4 regions of the Saccharopolyspora sp. NPDC045941 genome follow, and region 4 is predicted to be linked to each of the others. Evidence: riboswitches for the same ligand, from Rfam matches in the RefSeq annotation. Region 4 holds a riboswitch; each other region holds the start of a gene.
The links. Region 4 has a riboswitch for thiamine pyrophosphate ahead of AC07FN_RS35905 (purine-cytosine permease family protein). Riboswitches for the same ligand answer to the same signal wherever they lie in the genome.
Positions count from the first base shown of each region.

Region 1 (5,623 bases), on a different contig from region 4:
AGATGGACCGGGGGCTGATGCGCCAGAACGTCGACACCGGCCCGACCCCGGCGCCGAGCGGGTAGGCGTCCGACACGCTGCGCGTGACGAACCGCTTGCCGCTGCGCACCGCGTCCGGCATCGAAGCGCCCTTCGCCAGGGCGGCCGTGATCGCCGAGGCGAACACGTCGCCGGCGCCGTGGGTGTGCACCGTCGCGTAGCGGGGGCCGGGCAGCGGGATCGCCTCGTTGCCGTCGAAGAGCAGGTCGATGCACTCCGGGTCGTCGGCCAGGTGGCCGCTCTTGATCAGCACCCACTGCGGGCCGAAGTCGAAGACGGCCTTCGCGGCGTCCAGCAGGTCCGCGCGGGTGCGCGCGTCGATGCCGGTCAGCAGCCGCACCTCGTCGAGGTTCGGCGTGACCAGCGTCGCGCGCGGGAAGGCCTTGTGGCGCAGGGCGTCCAGCGCGTCCGGGCGCAGCAGCGGCTCGCCGCTGCGGGAGGCGGCGACCGGGTCCACGACGAACGGCGTGCGACCGCCGCGGCCGATGCCGTGCTCGTCGCAGACGTCCAGCACGGCCTCGATGGTGGCGGCCGAGGCGAGCACCCCGGTCTTGGCCGCGTCCACGCCGATGTCCGAGGCGACCGCGTCGACCTGCGCGGCGACGGTCTCCGGCGGGATCTCGACCAGCCCGGTGACGCCGACGGTGTTCTGCACCGTCACGGCGGTGACCGCGGTCATGCCGTGCACGCCGCAGGCGAAGAAGGTGCGCAGGTCCGCGTGCATCCCGGCGCTGCCGCCGGAGTCCGACCCGGCGATGGTCAGCGCGGTCGGGGGAGCGGTGTTGTTCGCGGGCCGACGTTCGTGCCCGGCCGAGATCTCGTGCATCCACTTCATGTTACGGCCCCGCTCCGCCCGATCTTCCCAGGCGCGGACCGGCCGGGAACGCGATTTCAATGGAAATTGGACCTTCGATTTCAATGGAAATTGCGGTCCTCCGGCGTGTCGGGCCACGACACGCCGGAGGATGTGGACAACCTGCCCGGGGTCAGTCGGCCAGCGGGAGGTAGACCTTGCCGCCGGCCCCGGCGAACTCGCCGGACTTCTCCCGCATCCCGGCCTCGATCGCCTCGACGCTGGTCAGGCCGCGTTCCGCGGCGAACTTCCGGACGTCCTGGGTGATCTTCATCGAGCAGAACTTCGGCCCGCACATGGAGCAGAAGTGCGCCGTCTTGGCCGGTTCGGCGGGCAGCGTCTCGTCGTGGAAGGCGCGCGCGGTGTCCGGGTCCAGCGACAGGTTGAACTGGTCGGTCCAGCGGAACTCGAACCGCGCCTTGGACAGCGCGTCGTCCCGTTCCTGCGCCCGCGGGTGCCCCTTGGCCAGGTCGGCGGCGTGCGCGGCGATCTTGTAGGTGATCACGCCGGTCTTGACGTCGTCCCGGTTCGGCAGCCCCAGGTGCTCCTTGGGCGTGACGTAGCAGAGCATCGCGGTGCCCGCCTGCGCGATCATCGCCGCGCCGATGCCGGACGTGATGTGGTCGTAGGCGGGGGCGATGTCGGTGGTCAGCGGCCCGAGCGTGTAGAACGGCGCCTCGCCGCAGAGCTCCTCCTCCAGGCGCACGTTCTCGGCGATCTTGTGCATCGGGACGTGGCCCGGGCCCTCGATCATCACCTGCACGTCGTGCTCGCGGGCGATGTGCGTGAGCTCGCCGAGGGTCTCCAGCTCGGCGAACTGCGCGCGGTCGTTGGCGTCCGCGATGGAGCCCGGCCGCAGGCCGTCGCCGAGGGAGAACGTGACGTCGTAGTCGCGCAGGATCTCGCAGAGCTCGCTGAAGTGCGTGTAGAGGAAGCTCTCGCGGTGGTGCGCCAGGCACCACGCGGCCATGATCGAGCCGCCGCGGGACACGATGCCGGTGACCCGGTTCGCGGTCAGCGGCACGTAGCGCAGCAGCACGCCGGCGTGCACGGTCATGTAGTCCACGCCCTGCTCGCACTGCTCGATGACGGTGTCGCGGTAGATCTCCCAGGTCAGCGCGGCCGGATCGCCGTTGACCTTCTCCAGCGCCTGGTAGATCGGCACGGTGCCGATCGGCACCGGCGAGTTGCGCAGGATCCGCTCGCGGGTCTCGTGGATCCGCTTGCCGGTGGACAGGTCCATGACGGTGTCGCCGCCCCAGCGGGTCGCCCACACCATCTTCTCCACCTCCTCCTCGACCGAGGAGGTCACCGCGGAGTTGCCGATGTTGGCGTTGACCTTCACCAGGAACTTCTTGCCGATGATCATCGGCTCGCTCTCCGGGTGGCAGCGGTTGGCCGGGATCACGGCCCGGCCCGCGGCCACCTCGTCGCGGACCAGCTCGGGCGACACGCCCTCGCGGACGGCGATGTACTCCATCTCCCGCGTGATCACGCCGGCCCTGGCCCAGCCGAGCTGGGTCCGGTGCTCCCGCCCGTCGGTCCACCCCGCCCGCATCCGATGAAGTCCACTGTGGACGTCGACGGTGGCGTTCTCGTCGGTGTACGGCCCGGAGGTGTCGTACACGTCGAGGTGCTCGCCGTTGGTCAACTCGATGCGGCGGAATGGCACTTGCAGGCCGGATTCGGTGTTCCGGAACACCTTTCGCGAGCCGCTGATCGGCCCGGTGGTGATCTGGGTTCCGCTTTCGGACGCGTTCGGACGCACGTCGGCCACTGCCATCCACTCCCTACGCCGGCATTACCCGGTCAGGTTCATGCGGTCGGCGGCCCCGGAGTTCTCCAGCCGCCCTCTCAGCCCGCTCTTGGTGCGAGCTCCCGCGGTGTTGATTTGTCGCTGCCCGAGGCTAGCCGGGAGACCGCGGGCTGCCAACCCCGGTTCACCCCGATGACGGCAGGCTGGTTTGCCATTAGGCTCATGACCAGGGCGATCACAACGTTGTCAGGGGCGGTGAGTACGGTGCGTGACGACATCGATACAAGAGGTGATCGCGCTATGACTGCTGCCTTGGCGATCGAGACGGCCACGTGGGAGGAGGCTGTCCAGAGTTGGCAAAAGCTGGATCTTCCCAACAAGGCGTGGCGCGCGGAGATCATCGAAGGAAGGGTTCAGATGACGCCGCCGCCAGGTACTGCTCATAGTCTGATCGCTCACTTCGTGCACCGGGCATTTTTGCGCGCTGTCTCGGACGAATGGGGAATCTTCCAGACGCTCGGTATCGCGATTCCGATGCGTCGTACCTTGTGCGTTCCGGACATTGCGATCGTTCCGCGAGATGCTGTTCCTGATGAGGAGGGCTCGGTTTCAGCGAGCAAGGCGGCGTTGGTCGCTGAGATTACGTCAATCGGCAACGCGGATGACGATCGTAAGAAGAAGCTGTGGGCATATGCCCACGCCGAAGTGCCCTTGTACTTGCTGATCGATCGGTTCGGCGAGGAGGGGCCTGCCGTGTCCCTGCATTCAAAACCGTGCGGCGGGCGATACCTGACTCACCAAAGCGTTCCCTTCGGAGACCCGATCGATATTCCCGAGCCGTTCGGCCTGGTCTTGGAAACCAAGGAATTCTGATCAGTCGTCGTCTTCGGCGAAGGGGTCGCCGGATTCCGCCGGGTCCCAAGTCAGGCCCGGGATTCCCCAGCCGTTGCGGCGGACCATCTTCTTCGCCGCCCGGGCGTGGCGGCCCATCAGGCGGTCCAGGTAGAGGTGGCCGTCCAGGTGGTCGGTCTCGTGCTGCAGGCAGCGGGCGAAGAAACCGGTCCCCTCGACCTCGATCGGCTTTCCGTCCACATCGGACCCGGTGACCTTCGCCCGGCTCGCCCGGCCGGTCGGGTACGACTCGCCGGGCACCGACAGGCAGCCCTCCCAGTCGTCGTCCGGGTCCGGCATGCTCTGCGGGATCTCGGACGTGGTCAGCTCGGGGTTGACCACCACGCCGCGGTGCTGGACACCCTCGTCGTCGGGGCAGTCGTAGACGAACACCCGCAGGTCGACGCCGATCTGGTTGGCCGCGAGCCCGACACCGTTGGCGGCGGCCATCGTCTCGAACATGTCCTCGACGAGGGTGCGCAGATCGTCGTCGAAGTGCTCCACCGGGCGCGTGGGGTTGTGCAGCACCGGGTCGCCGACGACGCAGATCGGGTGAACAGCCATGAGCGGGACTTTAGCGGTTTGGGCAGTCGGGGTGTTCTGGAGCCGGTACTCACCGGTGTGATCCGCTCCCGCCGGGATTCCGGGCATGGTGTAATTGGGGTGGAATCACAGCTGTGTGATTCCAGCGAACGCGGGAAGTCCCGAATCGCGAGGCGAGGAGCCAGATGGACGCCGCCCAAATGCTGACCGCGCAGGAGATCGCTCGTCAGTGCGAGCAGCTGGCGCGCCTGCAACAGCGGAAGCCGAATTCCGATCCGGCACCCGGCCGGCGGTTGCGCCTCGCCGAGCCGATCACCCAGCCGATCGAGCGGATCGTCGAACCGCCGCCGGTGCCGCCCCAGCCCTTACCGCCGGACGGCGAGCTCACCGTCCGGGAGCGGGGCATCCTGGCCTTCGAGTCACAGTGGTGGAAGCGGGAAGGCGTGAAGAAGGAGCTCGCGGTCCGCGAGCTGTTCGACATGTCGCCCTCGCGGTACTACCAACTGCTGAACGCGTTGCTGGACAGTCCGGTCGCCGAACGGGCAGACCCTATGCTGATCAAGCGGCTGCGCAAGGCACGGGCGGGACGGCAGCGCGCACGGGCCGCCCAACGACTGGGAATCGAGTTGCACTGATGGCTTCAGGGGAACCCACCGGACCGGCCAAGGCCAAGATCATCGGCTTCGGCCTGATCGGCGTCGGTGCGATCGCGGGCGTCATCGGCATCACCACGCTGGTTTCCGGCGGTAGCACGTCGAACACGGCCCAACCGTTGCCCCCGGAACCGGGCAACAACCCGCCGGTCACCTCGCTGGCGCAGAACCCGCCAGCTGAGCCCTCCGCGGTGCCGCCCGCCGGCACGACGCCGGTCGCACCGCCGGTGGCGCCGCCACCGGCCACACAGGACACTCCGCCTCCTGCGCCGCCGCAGGGCAACCAGAACCAGGACGTGCCGGTCGGTTCCGGCAACGCGACGGGCAAGATCCTGGTGCGCGTCTACAACAACAGCACCATCGGCGGGCTGGCGCACCGCGCCGCGGAGGACTTCCGGGGCGCCGGTTACGAGGTTCCGGAGGTCGGCAACTACTCGGCGGGGCGCATCCCCACCACGACGATCTACTTCCGGCCGGGCACGGTCGAGGAGCAGCAGGCGAAGGACATGGCGGCCCACTTCGGGGCGCGCGCCGAGGCCCGCTTCGACGGCATCCAGGACGCGACGCCGGGCCTGATCGCCATCATCACCAACGACTACAAGGGCGCGGTAGCCGCCAAGTGACCCGGGGACGGCGCGGTTTCGCGAGGAATCGCGCCGCCCTGGGTGACGTGAAGTCGCGCGGTCAGGAGCGGTTGGTGGCGTAGGCCTCCAGGGACGCGAGCTGGGCCGGGTCGAGGGAGGGCCGGACCGCCTTCCGGGCCGTCGCGAGGTGCGTGGCCGAAACCTCCGCCGCCGAAAGGGATTCGCGCATCGCCGTCAGGGCCGCCTCGCGGATCAGGCCCGCGCAGTCGGCGGCGGAGTAGCCGTCCAGCTCGGCGGCCAGGGC
Region 1 covers NZ_JBWKKU010000025.1:91,414-97,036, forward strand. The annotation lists gene thiD (bifunctional hydroxymethylpyrimidine kinase/phosphomethylpyrimidine kinase) at 1-865, opposite strand, end outside; gene thiC (phosphomethylpyrimidine synthase ThiC) at 1,026-2,669, opposite strand; TPP riboswitch at 2,663-2,784, opposite strand; gene AC07FN_RS21550 (Uma2 family endonuclease) at 2,913-3,521, shown strand; gene AC07FN_RS21555 (peptide deformylase) at 3,522-4,103, opposite strand; gene AC07FN_RS21560 (DUF3263 domain-containing protein) at 4,268-4,717, shown strand; gene AC07FN_RS21565 (LytR C-terminal domain-containing protein) at 4,717-5,358, shown strand; gene AC07FN_RS21570 (AAA family ATPase) at 5,420-5,623, opposite strand, start outside.
Region 1: it holds a riboswitch for thiamine pyrophosphate, as region 4 does, so the genes downstream of both, thiC (phosphomethylpyrimidine synthase ThiC) here and AC07FN_RS35905 (purine-cytosine permease family protein) in region 4, are expected to answer to the same signal.

Region 2 (5,623 bases), on a different contig from region 4:
AAGCATGTCGTGGGCTGACCGGGCACGTGTCGGCGCCTACGGGGCGGCGACCTGCGCCGCGGCCTACGGGTCGATGAAGCTGGCGCAGGCGCTGGGGGCCAATGCGCTGGCCGACAAGGACCCGCTGCGGCCGGACCTGCGCGAACGGTTGCTCGCCCGCGATCCATTGTTCGTGGCGAGCCACTGGGTGCTGGCCGCTGCCGCGGTGGTCGGCATCATCGTCGCGCTGGCCACCACCCGGCCCTGGCGCGCGCCCCTCCCGCGCCGGCTGCTGCTGACGATCGCCTGGACGCTCGGGATCCTCATGATCGTCCGGTCGATCGGGCCGCTGGGCATCGGCTTCGTCTCGGACGCGTTGGTGCTCACCGGGATCGACGTGCCGCCGCCCGAGCACGCCGCTCTGGCCCGCGACCTGGCGCTCTGGGACCTGCTGTTGTGGTCGCCGTTCTTCCTGCTCTGGGGCGCGTGCTGGACGCTGGCCGGCCGGCGGCTGGGCCGGGACCGCCCGGCCCCGACGGTCCACTGAGGACTCGTCGGGGCGGTCGGCTCACTCCAGGGGACGGCCGGGGCTGGATGCCTGCGCCCAGAAGCGCTTGGGGATCCGGCCCGCCAGGGCCGCGAGGCGGCCTCCCTCGACCGCCGCCCGCATCGCGGCCGCCATGCGCTCCGGGTCCTGGGCCCGGGTGACCGCCGTGGCCAGCAGCACCGCCGAGCAGCCGAGCTCCATCGCCAGCGCCGCGTCCGAGGCCGTGCCGATGCCCGCGTCCAGCACGATCGGCACCGACGCGCGGGAGACGATCATCTCGATGTTGTGCGGGTTCCGGATGCCCAGGCCGGTGCCGATCGGCGAGCCGAGCGGCATCACCGCGGCGCAGCCGGTCTCCTCCAGCTTCAGCGCCAGCACCGGGTCGTCGTTGGTGTAGGCCAGCACCACGAAGCCCTGGTCGACCAGCTGTTCCGCGGCGTCGAGCAGCTCCACCGGGTCGGGCAGCAGGGTGTCCTCGTCGGCGACGACCTCCAGCTTGACCCAGTTCGTCTCCAGCGCCTCCCGCGCCAGCTGCGCGGTCAGCACGGCCTCCGCCGCGGTCCGGCAGCCCGCCGTGTTCGGCAGCGCTTCGATGCCGAGCTTGCGCAGCAGGTCGAGCACCCCGGTGCCGCCGCCGGCGTCGGCGCGGCGCATCGCCACGGTCGTCAGCTCGGTTCCGGACACGATCAGCGCGCGCTCCAGGACCGCGAGGTTCGTCGCCCCTCCGGTCCCGGTGATCAGCCGCGAACCGAACTCGCGGCCGGCGATCACCAACGGGTCGTCCATGACTCTCCTAACAACGGGTCCACCGAATCCGGGTAGCGCGGGATCCGGCGTGCTTCTGTTGCCCTGCAAGGGGATTCGGGCCAGAGGGGCGTCAGCCGCCCTGCACTGCGGTGAGGACCTCGATCGCGGCATCGGGGCGCAGCGCGGTCCCCGGCCACAGGGCGCGCGGCACCACGGCGCCGTCCAGCGCCACGGCCACGCCCCGCTCGGGCACCCCGAACTCCCGCAGCACCGCCGCGAGCGTTGCGTCGGCGGCGACCTGCCGGGTCTCCCCGTTGATCACGACGTGCACTGGTGTCCTCCCCATCGGCTCGGATCGGCGGCCTTGATCTCGACGGCGGGTTCCTCGTCGCGCAGCAGCGCGAGCACCGCCTCGACCGTCACCGGGGCGAGCAGGAAGCCGCCGCGGTGGTGCCCGGTGGCCGCCAGGACACCGGGTTCCAGCCAGCCGAGCACCGGCAGGTTGTCGTCGGTGCTCGGGCGCAGCCCGGCCGCGGCCTCGACCAGCTGGTATTCGGCGATGCCCGGCATCAGCCGCTCGGCGTCGGCGATCAGGTCCCGCACCCCGCCCACGGTGACCTCGGTGTCGAACCCCACCTCGTACTGGGTGGCGCCGAGCACCAAGCCGCCGTCGTCGCGCGGCACCAGGTAGGTCTGCCGACCGCGCACCGGGCCGCGGATCGTCCGGCTCGGCGGCGGCAACGCCGTGCTCCGCGCGCGCAGGCGGAGGATTTCGCCCTTCACCGGCCGGATCCGGTCCCGCAGCGCAGGATGCAGCGCGCCCGAATGCACGCCCGCCGAGATCACCGCGACATCGCAGTCCACAGTGGAATCTTCGAGCTCCACCGCGCCGGGCCGGACGCGCTTCGCGTTCGCCGCGACGAACTCGACGCCCGCCGCGGTCGCGGCCGCGCGCAACGCGGCCAGCGCGAGGCGGTTGTCGACCGCGAGATCGCCCGGCACTTCGAGCCCGCCGCGCACCGCCGGGCCCAGCGACGGTTCGAGCCGCCGCACCTCCCGGCCGGTCAGGCGGGTGACGGCGCGGCCGAGCCGCGCGAGGTACTCAACCAGGTTGTCGAGCTCCGCGCGGTCCGCGCTGTCGACGCCGACGACCAGGGTTCCCTCGCGGCGCAGCCCCGACGGCAGGCCCGAGGCCCGGGCGAGTTCGTCGGCGAACTCCGGCCAGAGCCGCAGCGACGCCGCGCCCAGCTCCAGCAGTTCCTCCTCGCCGGGCCACGCCTCGGCGAGCGGCGCCAGCATTCCGCCGGCCACGTTCGAAGCCCCGGACGCCGGTTCGGCGTCGACGAGTTGCACATGATGCCCGGCGGCGGCTGCGCGCCACGCCACGGACATGCCGATCACGCCGCCGCCTACGACGACGACGCGTTTGTTCCGTTCTTCAGACACTCCACGCTCCCTGCGCCGGCATGACCCGGATCAGGTTCGACGGTCGGGGCCAACGCCCCCTCTCAGCCCGGCAACCGGGCTCCCGTGCTCACCGCCAACCACCGTACCCGGCGAGGATCGCCACGTCGTTACCTGTCTTGAACTCACTTTGCGTAACGGTGCAGGTAGCGGAACCTCAGACGCCGCCTGGACTGTGGGAGCCCCGACTTACGTATGACCAATACGCGGCATCGGGGCTGTCCTCGCCAGACGACGCCTGAGAACCCGCGGCGGTGCGGGTTGCGAGGGTGGGCTAAGCGGCTCCGTCGCTTCAAAGACAGTGCGGATGAGCAACTTTCACAAATTTCGGGCACCGGGTGGGAACGCACGCCCGTGCTCGCGTTCACGCGGTCCGGCGGCGGCGTCGCGGGAGGCTACCCTGTGGGGCATGCCTGGATTTGACGGCTTCGGCATCCGCGCTCGCCTCGACGAGGCGCGGCTGTACCTGTGCACCGACGCGCGCGCCGAGCGCGGTGATCTCGCGGAGTTCGCGGACGCCGCCTTGGCCGGCGGGGTCGACATCATCCAGCTGCGGGACAAGAACCCGAACGGCGCCCCGCTGGAGGCCCGCCACGAGCTGGCGGCGCTGGAGGTGCTTGCCGAGGCGTGCCTGCGGCACGGCGCGCTGCTCGCGGTCAACGACCGCGCCGATGTCGCGATGGCCGCCGAGGCCGACATCCTGCACCTCGGGCAGGACGACCTGCCGGTGGAGATCGCCCGGCGCATCGTCGGCGAGCACGTCGCGATCGGCCGGTCGACGCACGACGTGGTGCAGGCGGACGCCGCCGCGATCGAGGCCGGCGTGGACTACTTCTGCACCGGCCCGGTGTGGACGACGCCGACCAAGCCGGGCCGCTCGGCGGCCGGGCTTGAGCTGGTGGAGCACGCCGCGGAGCACCGCGGCCACGGTCGGCCGTGGTTCGCGATCGGCGGCATCGGCCCGGACAACCTGGACCAAGCCCTCAAGGCCGGCGCGGAGCGGGTCGTCGTGGTCCGCGCGATCACGGAGGCCGAGGACCCGCGCGCCGCGGCCCGCGAGCTCCGTGACCGCCTGCCGTAACGCTCGGCGGCTGAGCGATTTCGCACGAAATCGCCCTCCCCGGACGCGACGCGGCCCCCGGCCGGGTGCCGGGGGCCGGTCTGGTGGCGCTTACTGGGTGAGCAGGGTCAAGCCGTAGGCCTGCAGGATCTCGTTCACCGGCTGGAAGTAGGTCGTGCCGCCGGAGCTGCAGTTGCCCGAACCGCCGGAGGTCACGCCCTGGGCCTGGCTACCGGACAGCCAGGAGCCGCCCGAGTCGCCGGGCTCGGCGCAGACGTCGGTGCGGGTCAGGCCGGTCACCGTGCCCTGCGGGTACTGCACGGTCTGGTTCTTGGCCTGCACCGAACCGCAGTGCCAGCCAGTGGTGGAGCCGGAGCGGCAGATGGACGCGCCCACGGCGGACTCGGTGGAGCCCGCGACGCCGACGGTGGTGCCGTTGTACCGGTTCACCAGCGGGCGCGGGGTGTCGGCGGAGCCGACCCGGACCCAGCCGTAGTCGTTGCCCGGGAACGACGAGCCCTCGAACTGGCCGGTGGGCTGCGAGGTGGAGTCGCCGACGCTGCCGCAGTGCCCGGCGGTCACGAATCCGCCCTGCACCGAGAATCCGACGGAGCAGCGGGAGCCACTGCCGATGTAGTAGGCGTTGCCGCCGATGACATCGGCGTAGGTGCGGGGGTTCTCCAGCGATTCGGTTACGCGCACCGCTTCCGTGATGACCCCGGAGGTGTGCACGAACCGCGCCGCGTCGGGGGCGGTGCCCGGCCTGGTGGTGACGACGACGGAGTTCACCTTGCCGTCGACGTACCAGCCGGAGACGCCCTTCGGGGCGATCGAGCTGCGCAGATTGAGGCCTTCGACGACCCCGTTGAGCTGCTCGATGCTGTAGATGACGAGCTTCGGCTCGGCGCCGGCCGCGCGCACCTCGTCGAAGCGGGCCTGGTCGGTGACGCCGACGACGAGCTTGCCGAGCGCCGGGTCGAAGTAGGACCCGCCGTAGGTGCTGCCCAGCGCGCCGCTCAGCCGCTCGTCGGCCTGGGCCGCAGCGGCTTCCTGGTCGAGGCGCTGGAGGGCCTGGTCCCGGTCCAGGCCGAAGTCGCGCTGCATCGCGTCGAGCAGGGTCGCCCCTTCTGCCGCGGGCGGCGCGGTTTCGGTCGCGGTGGCGGGCATGGTCAACGCGGCCACCGTTCCCGCCGCCAACATCACGGTCCCGGCCACCCGGGCCGCGAGTCTGCGCTTCATCTGATGTCTCCCTCTTCGTGAGCTGGATCTCATCGCCCCGTCGCCGATCCAGTATCAGAGGAGAACATCAGTCCCACATCCGCCTTTCGCCCCATTCGCCCAAAACGCCTCCTGCGCAACTCGATTGAGCTAGCGCAGGAGGCGTTCGGCCTGGATTTCCTATCCCCCAGAAGAAGACTGACGCGGCTCGCCGGTTTCGAGGGGCACCTCGAAGCGGCCCGACTCCGGCGCCTGGCTGGGCCGTTCGGCCGTGGTCGGCGCCTGCGTCGGCTGCTCCCGGGTGGGCGTCGGGGTTTCCGCGGTCGGCTGCACCGTCGGCTGCTGCGTCGGCGTCACCTCGGTCGTCGGCTGCGGCTGCTGGGTCGGGGTCTCCTGCGGCTTCGTCGGCTCGGCCGGGACGCTGGGCGCGCGCTGCTCGTCGCGCTGCAGCACCTGACCGAGCGTGGTGCCGCTGTCACCGCCGGAGAGCGGTTTTCCCGTCACTCCTTCGAATCCGGTGACGATCAGCATGCTCAGCGTGAACACCGCGGCGCAGCTCGCGGCCACCATCGCCCACCGGACGTGGCGCTTGCGCCGGTCGGCGGCCG
Region 2 covers NZ_JBWKKU010000025.1:82,995-88,617, reverse strand. The annotation lists gene AC07FN_RS21530 (hypothetical protein) at 1-18, shown strand, start outside; gene AC07FN_RS21525 (DUF3995 domain-containing protein) at 5-526, shown strand; gene thiG (thiazole synthase) at 548-1,312, opposite strand; gene thiS (sulfur carrier protein ThiS) at 1,404-1,604, opposite strand; partial or broken gene thiO (glycine oxidase ThiO) at 1,592-2,722, opposite strand; TPP riboswitch at 2,710-2,815, opposite strand; gene thiE (thiamine phosphate synthase) at 3,147-3,818, shown strand; gene AC07FN_RS21500 (S1 family peptidase) at 3,909-5,036, opposite strand; gene AC07FN_RS21495 (hypothetical protein) at 5,196-5,623, opposite strand, start outside.
Region 2: it holds a riboswitch for thiamine pyrophosphate, as region 4 does, so the genes downstream of both, thiO (glycine oxidase ThiO) here and AC07FN_RS35905 (purine-cytosine permease family protein) in region 4, are expected to answer to the same signal.

Region 3 (5,623 bases), on a different contig from region 4:
TCGGTCTCCTTGGGGTAGACGTTCTCGCCACCGGAGATGATCATGTCGTCTTCGCGGCCGACGACGAACAACCGCCCGGCGGCGTCGATGCGCCCGAGGTCGCCGGTGGACATCAGTCCGTCGCGGATCTCCCGGCTGCTGCCGTTGGTGTAGCCCTCGAAGAGCATGTCGTTGCCCGTGAAGATCCGCCCGGTCGCGCCGCGGCGCACCGGTGTCCCGTCCTCGCCGAGGATGCGCACGATCGTGCCTCGCGGCGGTCGGCCCGCGGTGGCGGGCGCGGCGCGCAGGTCGTGCGGTGTCGCGATGCTCACCCACGACACCTCGGTGGAGCCGTAGAGGTCGTAGAGCACGGGCCCGAAGGCGCGCTGGAACCTGGTGGCCAGGTCGGCGGGCAGCGCCGAACCGCTGCTCGCCACGATGCGCAGCGCGTCGTGGCCGTACTTGGTGCGGATCCGTTCGGGGAGTTCGAGGATGCGCTGCAGCATCACCGGCACCGCGAACATCGACGTGCACTGGTGGCGCTCCACGGCGCTGAGCGCGTGCTCGGGATCGAACTTGCGGTGCAGCACCAGTGTCGCGCCGAGCACCGAGCCGAGCTGGAACGCGGCGATTCCCCAGGTGTGGAACAGCGGCGCGCTGACGAGCACTCGTTCGCCGCTGCGCAGCGGCACCCGGGACAGGATCGACGCCGCGGGGGCCAGCCCCGCCGGATCGGGGCGGCGGGCGCCTTTCGGGGTTCCGGTGGTGCCGGAGGTCAGCACGATCATCCGGGAGTGCCGGCCCGGCCGGGGCAGCTGCTTGGCCGGGGCGGTGGTGATCAGGTGCTCGAGGGTGTCGTGGCGGGTGGTGCCCTCGGTCCACGCCAGCACGGCATCGAGGTCCTCGGGCAGGTTCGGCAGGTGGCTGCGGAACTCGGCGTCCAGGACGAGCAGGCCGACCCGCTGCTCGGCGATCACGTCGACGAGCTGGCGGCTGCTCAGGCCGGTGTTGAGCAGCACCACGTCGACGCCGAGCTTGGCGGCGGCGACGATCGTTTCGACCGGACCGTGGTGGTTGCGGCACAGCACGCCGATCCGGGTGCCGCCGGGGACGCGGTCGCGCAGGCCGTTGGCCAACCGGGTGGTGCGCTGCGAGAGCTCGGCGTAGCTGAGCGCGCCGCGCTCGTCGATCACGGCCGGGCGGTCGGCGTGGCGCACCGAGCCGACGGCGAAGCCCAGCGGCGGCGTGATGCCCCAGCGCCGCCAGGCGAGGACGACCCGCAGCAGCTTGTCCGGCCGGAGCGGGCTGATCACCCCCTGCTTGGCCAGGACGAACGCCGTGTGCAGGCCGGACGTTCCGCGCCCGAGGAGCGCGGCTGATCGTTGCCAGAACGTGCTCACGCAGTCACCTCTCGGTCGCCAGGTTACCGGGAGTAGATAATGCCGTGAGCGGACTGCGTGGGGAAGGCCGAGATCACGAGAGCGGGAGCGGACCGTCGTCCGCCCCGCCCTCGATGGGTGTTCACTCGAGCGTGGCGGCCTGCACGATCGCGTCGCGCAAGGCCGCCCGCAGCCTGCCGACCTCCAGCGGTGACAGCACTGCGGTCTCGCCCGGTGGGGCGATCAGCACGACGTTCTCCTGGTTGATGAACACCGACATGTCCCGACGTCTGCCGGCGACATCGCGGCAGCTCACATGCCACTGCTTGGTGGGCTCCACGATCCCCAGCCTCCCTGTTGCAGTTCGCGCGCTCTGCCTCCAGCGCGCGGTATTGATCGAGGGACGCGGTTGGGTATGAACCGTGACGGCATATGCCAGCATCATTCGCGGGCGTGGCTCAGAACACATCTACATCGGGTGATCTGGAAACTCCGAGTGATCATTCACTCGAGCGGCGGTTCCCGGAAAAGCAGAAGTCCGCAGCTCCGTTCGAAGCTGCGGACGTGAGTCGGTGGGCTGGGGCTCAGACCGGGCGGACCACCAGGCCGTTCGCCTCGGCGGTGAAGGTGACCGCCGCTTCTTCGAAGTCGGCGATCGGCAGCTCGTCCCGGACCAGCCGGTGCGGCGCGTCGAAGGCCTCCACCCGGATCTCGCCGGTGCTCAGCGTGCGCTCCGGGAAGTCCACGCCGCCGACCTTGACCTCCAGCTCGCTGCCCTGCACCGCGATGGTCAACCAACCGCCGGGCACCGTCAGCTGCTCGCCGTCGTAGGTCAGGGTGAGCCGGCTGGCGGCGGGGGCCTCGGAGCGGACGGCGACGTGCGAGATCGCGACGTCGCGGTGGCCCGAGTCGCCGGCCAGGGCGATCACGTCCCGCGTGACCTCCTCGGCCGGGCCGTCGCCCGGCTTCGGCGTGAGCACCGGGGCGCGCAGCTCGGCGGCCACCCGGTAGGGCTGCCACGACCCGGCGCCGATCAGGTTGACCACGGCGGTGACGTCGACGTCGGCCAGCAGCCGGGCGCTGCCCGGAGCCGGCGTCACCTCGACGGCGTCGACGTCGCGCCGGTTCAGCAGCTCGCGCAGCGCCTTCGCGCGCTGCCTGCTGTTGCGGTCGAATCCGCGGGTGATCGCCACCGTCCCCGAGCCGGCGGCCGCCACGGCGGCTTCGGTCAGGTCCGCCAGCGGGGCCCAGATCCGGGCGGGATCCTCCGGCCGGGGTTGCCGGCGGGAACGGGCGAAGCTCGGGGCATCGGTCGTGGTTTCCATCATCAACCACTTTAGTCCGCGATGAAGGGTCCCCTTGCCTACCGGTGGGTGCCTTCACGGTGTGAATTCGATCGCTGTGCCGATTCCGCCCGGGTCGCGTGGGCCGATCGGAGCAGGCGGGCGGCTCGGCGATCGGAGTGGTCCGGCCGCCGAACGGTCTTGTCGCGCGGCGCACCTGGGGCAATGCTGGGGCGATCATCTAGGGGGGGCGGGATGACCGAGGTGCACTTCCCCGAACTCGGGCGCAGGCAGGCCGGTCGCGATCCGGCGCGCGGCGTGCTGGTGTGCTGGCTGGTCGCGGACGGCAGCCGGGTGCGGGTGGGCGACCGGTTGGCGGAGATCAGGGTGGGCGGCGATCGCTGCGGCCGGACGGTCGGCTGGGTTTCCGCGCTGGCCACCGGCACGCTGTGGCACCAGGTGCGGCCCGGCGAGGTCCTCACCGCCGGCGTGGTGGTCGGCCTGATCGACTGAGAGCCGTTCGGGAGGCTGCGGCAGGGCGGCTCTTGCGCTTCGAAGCGGCGAAGCCGCTTAGCACCGCCTCGCGGAACGAGTTCGGAAACAGCAAGGCGGGCGTGGTCGTGGGCCCGGCCCGGTTGTTAGGTTGGTGGCAGTGACGCGGGGTGCCCGGCTGCCGGGCTGAGAACAGACCCGTTGAACCTGACCTAGCTCGTACTAGCGGAGGGACGTCATGGTTCCCAATGTGCTGACCATCGCCGGCACCGACCCCAGCGGCGGAGCAGGCGTGCAGGCCGACCTGAAGACCTTCTCGGCGCACGGCGCCTACGGCATGTCCGTGATCACCGCGCTGGTCGCGCAGACGACCACCGGGGTGTCCGAGGTCCACGAGGTGCCGCCGGAGTTCATCACCGCGCAACTGGTCACGCTGCTCGACGACGTGCGGGTGGACGCGGTCAAGATCGGCATGCTGGCCAACGCCGAGGTGATCCGCGCGGTGGTCGAGGTGCTCGACCGCTACGCGCCGCCGCACGTCGTGCTGGACCCGGTGATGGTCGCCAAGAGCGGGGACCGGCTGCTCGCCTCGGAAGCGGTCGGCGCGCTGCGCGAGGAGCTGCTGCCGCGGGTGGACCTGATCACTCCGAACCTGCCGGAGGCCGCGGACCTGCTGGGCGAGCCGGAGCTCACCGACCCCGCCGACATGCCCGCGCAGGCCGAGCGGCTGGCCGGGCTGGGGGCGAAGCAGGTGCTGCTCAAGGGCGGCCACCTCGACGGCGGGACCAGCGTGGACCTGCTGTACGGCGACGGGATCGCCGAGTTCCTCTCCAGCGAGCGGGTCGCGACCACCAACGACCACGGCACCGGCTGCACGCTGTCGGCCGCGATCGCCGCGCTGCGACCGCAGCGCGGCGACTGGCTCGAAGCGGTGCGCGAGGCCAAGGAGTACCTGACGGAGGCCCTGCGCACCTCCGACCGGCTCGACGTGGGCCACGGCCACGGCCCGGTCCACCACTTCCACCACTGGTGGTGACCCGGCGACCCGTCCTGCCGCAATTTCAATGGAAATCGGACCTTCGATTTCCATTGAAATTGCGTGCGCCGTTCGCCGCGGTGCCGAAACACGATCACGAGAGGTTCTGATGAGCAAGTTGCCCGCTCCGCCCGCCGACGGTTTCTGCGCCAAGGCTTGGGCGCACACCGCCGATCTTCAGCAGGCGATCGTCGAGCACCCGTTCAACGCCGCGCTGACCGACGGCACCCTGGACCGCGCCCGCTTCGCGTTCTACATCGTGCAGGACGCGCGCTACCTGGTCGGTTTCGCGCAGGCGCTGGCCGCCGCCGCGACGAGCGCCGACACCGCCGAGGACGCCGCGTTCCTCGCCGGCGCCTCGCAGGGCGCGCTGGTCGAGGAGCGCCGGTTGCACGCCGGGTACGTCGCCGAGTTCGGCCTGTCCGACGCCGAGATCGCCGGGATCGGCACGTCCCCGTCCTGCCTGGCCTACACCTCGTTCCTGCGCGCGAACGCGCTGACCGAGCCGTATCCGGTGCTGCTGGCGGCGATCCTGCCGTGTTTCTGGGTGTACCAGCACGTCGGCACCACGATCCTGGAGGCCACCGGAGGCGCCGAGGGCCACCCGTACCGGGCGTGGATCCAGACCTACGCCGACGACGAGTTCGCCGCGGCCGTGCTGACCGCCCGCGACCTCACCGACCGGGTCGCCGAGGCTGCGGACGACGAGACCCGGCAGCGGATGCTCGAAGCGTTCACCCGGGCCACCGAGTACGAGTGGCTGTTCTGGAACAGTGCCTGGATCAAGGAGGAATGGCCCACCGCGCGCTTCCTCGGATGAGGAATTCCCGGCTCGTCCGCGCAGCGGCGCAAGTTGTGCGGGCGGGCCGGGCGGCGGCGGGCCGGCGGGCGAAACCCGTTGCGAGGTGGGAATAATCCGCGCCGACTCGATGTGACCGGGCGCACATGTTGCACCGCTAACGTATCGTGCGGTGCAGCGATGCTCTCTGCGAGACGCCCGTCCGGGCGAGGAGCAAAGCGTGGATTCTTCCACCCGTGGACGGAGTTTCGTCGGCCGTGGGCATTTCTCTTCTGATCGTCTTCGCGGGCATGCTGGTGCCCGTGCTGGCGGCTGCGCCGTTCTACATCGCCGACCGCCGTCGGCAGCGCGAAGACGCAGCCGGCGGCGAGGAGTAGATCAGCGCCCGTAGATCGCCTTCGCGAGTTCTTCCTTGGCCTGCTTCAGTTCTCGCAGCACGTCGGTGGCGAATCCGCCGCTGGTCGGCATGGCCGGGACCCGCAGTCCCTCGCTGAGCGTCCAGCCGGAACCGCGGTCGATCAGCGACCGGTGCTTGTTGGTGTAGTAGCCCGAGTTGATCGACACCGCGACCCCGTGCGCCCCGGCCGCCGCGGCCATCAGGTGCAGGTGGAACCGGCTGGACAGCCAGCGCTGCCCGGCCGCCGCGGGCAGCCCG
Region 3 covers NZ_JBWKKU010000001.1:14,829-20,451, forward strand. The annotation lists gene AC07FN_RS00070 (AMP-binding protein) at 1-1,379, opposite strand, end outside; gene AC07FN_RS00075 (hypothetical protein) at 1,501-1,698, opposite strand; gene AC07FN_RS00080 (hypothetical protein) at 1,943-2,686, opposite strand; gene AC07FN_RS00085 (hypothetical protein) at 2,897-3,154, shown strand; TPP riboswitch at 3,290-3,384, shown strand; gene thiD (bifunctional hydroxymethylpyrimidine kinase/phosphomethylpyrimidine kinase) at 3,372-4,169, shown strand; gene tenA (thiaminase II) at 4,279-4,989, shown strand; gene AC07FN_RS00100 (polysaccharide pyruvyl transferase family protein) at 5,347-5,623, opposite strand, start outside.
Region 3: it holds a riboswitch for thiamine pyrophosphate, as region 4 does, so the genes downstream of both, thiD (bifunctional hydroxymethylpyrimidine kinase/phosphomethylpyrimidine kinase) here and AC07FN_RS35905 (purine-cytosine permease family protein) in region 4, are expected to answer to the same signal.

Region 4 (5,623 bases):
AGCTCTTCGCGCCGCGCCGCGGCCCGGTCGATGTCGGCCGCCGGGACCTCCAGCCGGGCCACCGTGCCCTGGCCGTGCGCCCGCACTCGGCACACCTCGAAGCCGAGGCGGTGGATCGCCGCTTCGGCTTCCTCGATGCGGCCGAGCACCTCGGGCGTCACCGGGTCGCCGTAGGCGACGCGCGAGGCCAGGCACGCCGCCGCCGGTTTGTCCGCAGTGGACAGTCCGAGTTCCTGGCTGGCCCGCCGGACCGCTTCCTTGCTGAGCCCGGCGTCCACCATCGGCGCGATGACGCCGCGCTGCGCGGCTGCCTGCTGGCCGGGCCGGTGGTCGCCGAGGTCGTCCAGGTTGGTGCCCAGCGCGATGCCGGCACCCATGGCGGCCGCTAGCGGCTCCAGCGCGTCGAACAGCGCGGACTTGCAGTGGTAGCAGCGGTTTCCGTCGTTCGCGGCGTATTCGGGGCGGTCGGCCTCGTCGGTGCAGACCTCGATGTGCGCGAAGCCGCGGCCGCGCGCGAACTCCTTGGCCTGCCGGCGTTCGTCGGCGGCGAGGCTGGGCGAGACGGCGGTGACCGCGAGCATCCGCGAACCGAGCACCTCGTGCGCCACGGCCGCCAGCAGCGCCGAGTCGACGCCGCCGGAGAACGCCACCACGAGGGCCTCCTCCGCGCCGATCCGTTGCCGGAGACGATCGAGTTCGGGCACGCTCACGGTGGCTCCTTTCCTCCGCCTTCGACCGCCCGGCGACGGGAACGCCATGGTCCTGACAGGTGGTCTGACCACACTCTAACCGGATTCGGCGGAAGATCCCATCCCCCCGGAGCACGCGCGCGCGAGCGCGCTGGGCGGCTGCCGCGGCCCAACGCGCTCTCCGTGCTTGACCAGGGGGAATCTGCTACCGGCCGCTGCCGTAGGGTTTGGTGAGGATCTCCAGGACGTGGCCGTCGGGGTCGTCGAAGTAGACGCCGCGACCGCCGTCCCGGGTGTTGATCTCACCCGCCTCCTGGTGCGCCGGGTCGGCCCAGTACGGCAGCTCCTGCGCCTTGATCCGCCCGAAGATCTCGTCGAACTCCTCGTCGCTGACCAGGAACGCGTAGTGCTGCGGGACGATCTTCTCGTCGGTCTCCAGGTAGTCCAGCGTGACGTCGTTGCACGTCTGGACGCACATGAACGGGCCGAACGGTTCCGGGTCCGGGAGGCCGAGCAGGTCGGCCACGAACCGAGCGTGGGCGACCTTGTCGGACGTGGCGACGATGGTGTGGTTGAGCTGGACGGGCATGGTGTTCTCGCCTTCCTCGTCGTGTTCCGCTGTTCCCGAGGCTAGGAGTTACACCAAGGTCGAGGTCAATACCGGCCCTTGCTGGTATCGCTCGTCCGGGTGGCGCGTCGCCCGGACGGGTCCCCGGCGGCTTAGCGTCGAGCTGGTGGGAACCGGCGAGGATCGGAGGGCGCGGTGGCGGGCAACGCGGCACAGGAGATCGCTTCGGGCTACGCGACCGAAGGCGCGGCGGTCGAGCTGGGCGCGGTGGTCGTCGACGGCTCGGTGGATGCCGCTGCCGCCGTGCGGATCCCGCTGGCGACGATGAACCGGCACGGCCTGGTGGCGGGCGCGACCGGCACGGGCAAGACGAAGACGCTGCAGCTGCTGGCCGAACAGCTGTCCGACGCGGGCGTGCCGGTGCTGCTGGCCGACGTCAAGGGCGACCTCTCCGGCCTGTCCGCTCCCGGGGAGGGCGGGGGCAAGGTGGCGGCCCGCGCCGCCGAGGTCGGCGATGACTGGCGGCCCGCGGCGTTCCCCGTGCAGTTCCTGTCGCTGGGCACCGGCGGTCGGGGCGTGCCGATCCGCGCGACCGTGACCGGCTTCGGGCCGCTGCTGCTGGCGAAGGTGCTCGGCCTGAACGCGACGCAGGAGTCGACGCTGGGCCTGATCTTCCACTGGGCCGACGAGCGCGGGCTGGCGCTGCTGGACATCAAGGACCTGCGCTCGGTGATCCAGTACCTGACCAGCGACGAGGGGAAGGCCGAGCTCAAGGGCATCGGCGGGGTCTCGGCCGCCAGCGCGGGCGTGATCCTGCGGGCACTGTCCAATTTGGAGGCCCGGGGTGGGGACGAGTTCTTCGGCGAGCCGGAGCTGGCGGTCGCAGACCTGCTCCGGCAGGTCGACGGCAGGGGCGTGGTGAACCTGCTGGAGCTCGACGACGTGCAGGCCGACCCGGTGCTGTTCTCGACGTTCCTGATGTGGCTGCTGGCCGAGCTGTTCGAGGAGCTGCCGGAGGCCGGCGACCTGGACCGGCCGAAGCTGGTGTTCTTCTTCGACGAGGCGCACCTGCTGTTCAGCGACGCGTCCAAGGCGTTCCTGGAGCGCATCGAGCAGACCGTCAAGCTGATCCGGTCCAAGGCGGTGGGCGTGTTCTTCTGCACGCAGCTGCCCACTGACTTGCCCAACGCGGTGCTCTCCCAGCTGGGCGCCCGGGTCCAGCACGCCATCCGGGCGTTCACCCCGGACGACCAGAAGGCCCTGGCGCGCACGGTGAAGACCTACCCGACGACCGAGCACTACGAGCTCGACGAGGCGCTGACGTCGCTGGGCATCGGAGAGGCGATCGTGACGGTGCTCTCCGAGACCGGTGCGCCGACGCCGGTCGCGTGGACGCGGCTCCGCGCGCCCCGCTCGCTGATGGGCGCGATCGGCGAGGACGCGGTGCGAGCCGCCGCCGCTTCATCCGATCTGCACGGGAAGTACGAGCAGACCGTCGATCGGGAATCCGCCTACGAACTCCTGGCGAAGAAGGTCGCCGCCGCGCCCGAGACGCGGGAAAAGTCTGGAGTACCGGAAAAGTCGGAAGCGTCGGGATTCCTGGAGAAGGCGATGGACAATCCCGCGGTGCGGTCGTTCTTCCGCTCGGCGGCGAGCGCGCTGGGGCGGGAGATCACCCGCGGCCTGTTCGGCAACCGCCGTCGGTGACCCGGCTGGCATCGGTCACCTGATCGGGGTAGGGTGTCGCCGACTCAATCCACGCGGGAGCTCGGGCGCACCGGGCTGAGAGGGTGGCACCACAGCGCCACCGACCGCAGAACCTGTCCGGATAATGCCGGCGTAGGGAGCTGTTGATGGCGCTTGACGTCGATCGTGCCGAAGTTCCGCACACCCTGGACGAACCGGCACCGAAGACGCTCGGCGTGCTCGACCAGGGCGCGTTCTGGGGCAACCTCGGGGTGAGCCTGCTCGGCTTCAGCGGCGCGCTGGCCGTGCTCGCGCCGGCCGGCGTGCCGCAGCTGTCGTTCGCCGCCGCCGTCACCGCGTGCGTGGTGGGCACCGTGATCGGCAGCATCATGGTCGGCCTCGCGGCCGTTCCGGGAGCACGCACCGGCGCCCCGGCGATGATGTTGCTGCGCGGCCTGTTCGGCACCAAGCTGTCGTACCTGCCGACGGTGCTGAACATCCTGCAGCTGATCGGCTGGGGAACCTTCGAACTCCTGGTCATCGCGCAGGGCGCGGAGGCGTTGTTCGGCGGCGGCCCGCACTGGTTGTACGTGCTGGTGGCCGGTGCGCTGACCACCGTGCTCACGTTGCGCCCGCTCGGCGCGCTGCGCCTGCTGCGCCGCTACGTCAGCATCGCGGTGGCGATCGCGATGGTGTACTTCTTCGTCCAGCTGCTGCGGCAGCCGCTGCCGGACATGAACACCGGTTCCTGGCAGGGCTTCTGGCCCGGCGCGGACGCCGCGCTGGCGGTCGCGGTGTCCTGGATCCCGGTCGCCTCGGACTACTCGCGGCACTCGAAGTCGGTGTCCGGCGCGTTCACGGCCGCGACGGTGGGCTACTCGGTCACCCAGATCGCCTGCTACCTGCTGGGGCTGATCGGGCTGGCGATGGTGGCCGGCGACGCGGACAAGGTGTTCGACCCGATGCTCGCGGTGCCGCTCGGGGTGATCTTCTTCGGCATCCTGGTGCTGCGCGAGGTCGACCAGTCCTTCGCCAACACCTACTCGACCGCGGTCTCCATCCAGAACCTGCGGCCCAGCGCCGACCGCCGGGTGCTGTGCGTGATCATCGGGTCGTTGATCACGCTGCTCGCGCTGACCCTGGACATCGCGGAGTTCTCGAACTTCCTGCTGCTGATCGGCTCGGTGTTCGTGCCGATGTTCGGCGTGCTGGCGGTGGACTACTTCCTGCACGGCCGCCGCCGCAGCTACGACCTGTCCGCGCAGGCCCCGTCCCGCTGGGGCATGCTGCTGGCCTGGTTCCTGGGCTTCGCGGCGTTCCAGCTGATCAACCCGGGCGAACTCGGCTGGTGGAGCCAGTTGTGGACCGGTTTGCGGGACGCGCTCGGCTTCACCGTCCCGGCGTGGATGAGCGCCGCGCTCACGTCGTTCGTCGTGGCCGCCCTCGCGGCCGCGATCATCGGCGCCTTCCGCCGCCGCGGCGCGGAGAGCTGAGACGCACGCTAATCCCGCGTACGCATCGCGAGCAGCTTGATCGCGTTCTCCGCACCGGAGCCGTCCGCGGTCGTGACCACGACCACGGACTGCTCCGGCGAGCGGGCCGGCACGAGGATCTGCTGCGCGACCGCGAGCGCGCCCACCAGCGGATGACGCAGCTCGTATTCGTCCGCTTCGCAGGGCTTGACTCGGTGATCGCTCCACAGCGCCGCGAATTCCGGGCTCTTCATGGACAGTTCGCCGACGAGCGAGGCCAGCAGGGCGTCTTCGGGATGCCGCCCCGCGACCTGCCGGAGGTTGCCGACCACGGCGCGCGCCTTGCGCTGCCAGTCCGCGTAGAGGTCGCGGGTGTGCGGGTCGAGGAACAGCATCCGGGCCAGGTTCGGCCGGTCCGCCGGGCGTTCCGGAGCGGTTCGGTCGAGGTGCCCGGCCAGCAGTGCGTGGCCCAGCGCGTTCCAGGCCAGCACGTCGGTCCGCCTGCCGAGGACCAGCGCGGGCACGGCCCCGAACGACCGCAGCAGGTCGCGGGTCAAGGGGTCGAGCCGTTCCAGCGGAGGGCGGCGCTGCGGCCGGGGACGTTGCGCGGCGAGCTGGTGGAGGTGTTCGCGCTCGTGCTCGTCGAGCCGCAGGGCTCCGGCGAGGGCATCCAGGATCGCGTCGGAGGCGTTGACCGACTGGCCCTGCTCCAGGCGCGTGTAATAGGACACGCTCACCCCGGCCAGCTGCGCCAGTTCCTCCCGCCGCAACCCCGCCACGCGTCGCCGCTCGTGGAACTCGGGCAGGCCGACGTCGTCGGGGCGCAGGCGCGCACGCCGTGCCCGGAGGAACTCGCCCAGCAAGCCAGGAACACCCATACCCGCAGTATCCGCCGCGCTCGGCCGGTGAGCCTGACCCTGCCGGGGGTAGGCGAACACGGGTCTGGCCGGTCGGCGCACCGGGGTCGCACGGTGGACGGAACACCAGCGAACACCCCGGAGGGAACATGCGCGAAATCGTGCTGGGCGACGTCACGATCACCCGGGTCGTGGAGTACTTCGGTCCGGTCGAGATGCCGCCGGACACCTTCTTCCCGGAGAGTCCCGAAGGCGCCTGGAACGCTCCCTGGCTCGCCCCGGACTTCCTCGACCCGCACACCGGCGATTGCATGTCGGCCATCCAGACGTGGCTGCTGCGCAGCGAGGGCA
Region 4 covers NZ_JBWKKU010000063.1:15,538-21,160, reverse strand. The annotation lists gene larE (ATP-dependent sacrificial sulfur transferase LarE) at 1-710, opposite strand, end outside; gene AC07FN_RS35915 (VOC family protein) at 895-1,278, opposite strand; gene AC07FN_RS35910 (helicase HerA-like domain-containing protein) at 1,453-2,964, shown strand; TPP riboswitch at 3,008-3,120, shown strand; gene AC07FN_RS35905 (purine-cytosine permease family protein) at 3,111-4,436, shown strand; gene AC07FN_RS35900 (helix-turn-helix transcriptional regulator) at 4,445-5,293, opposite strand; gene AC07FN_RS35895 (MBL fold metallo-hydrolase) at 5,422-5,623, shown strand, end outside.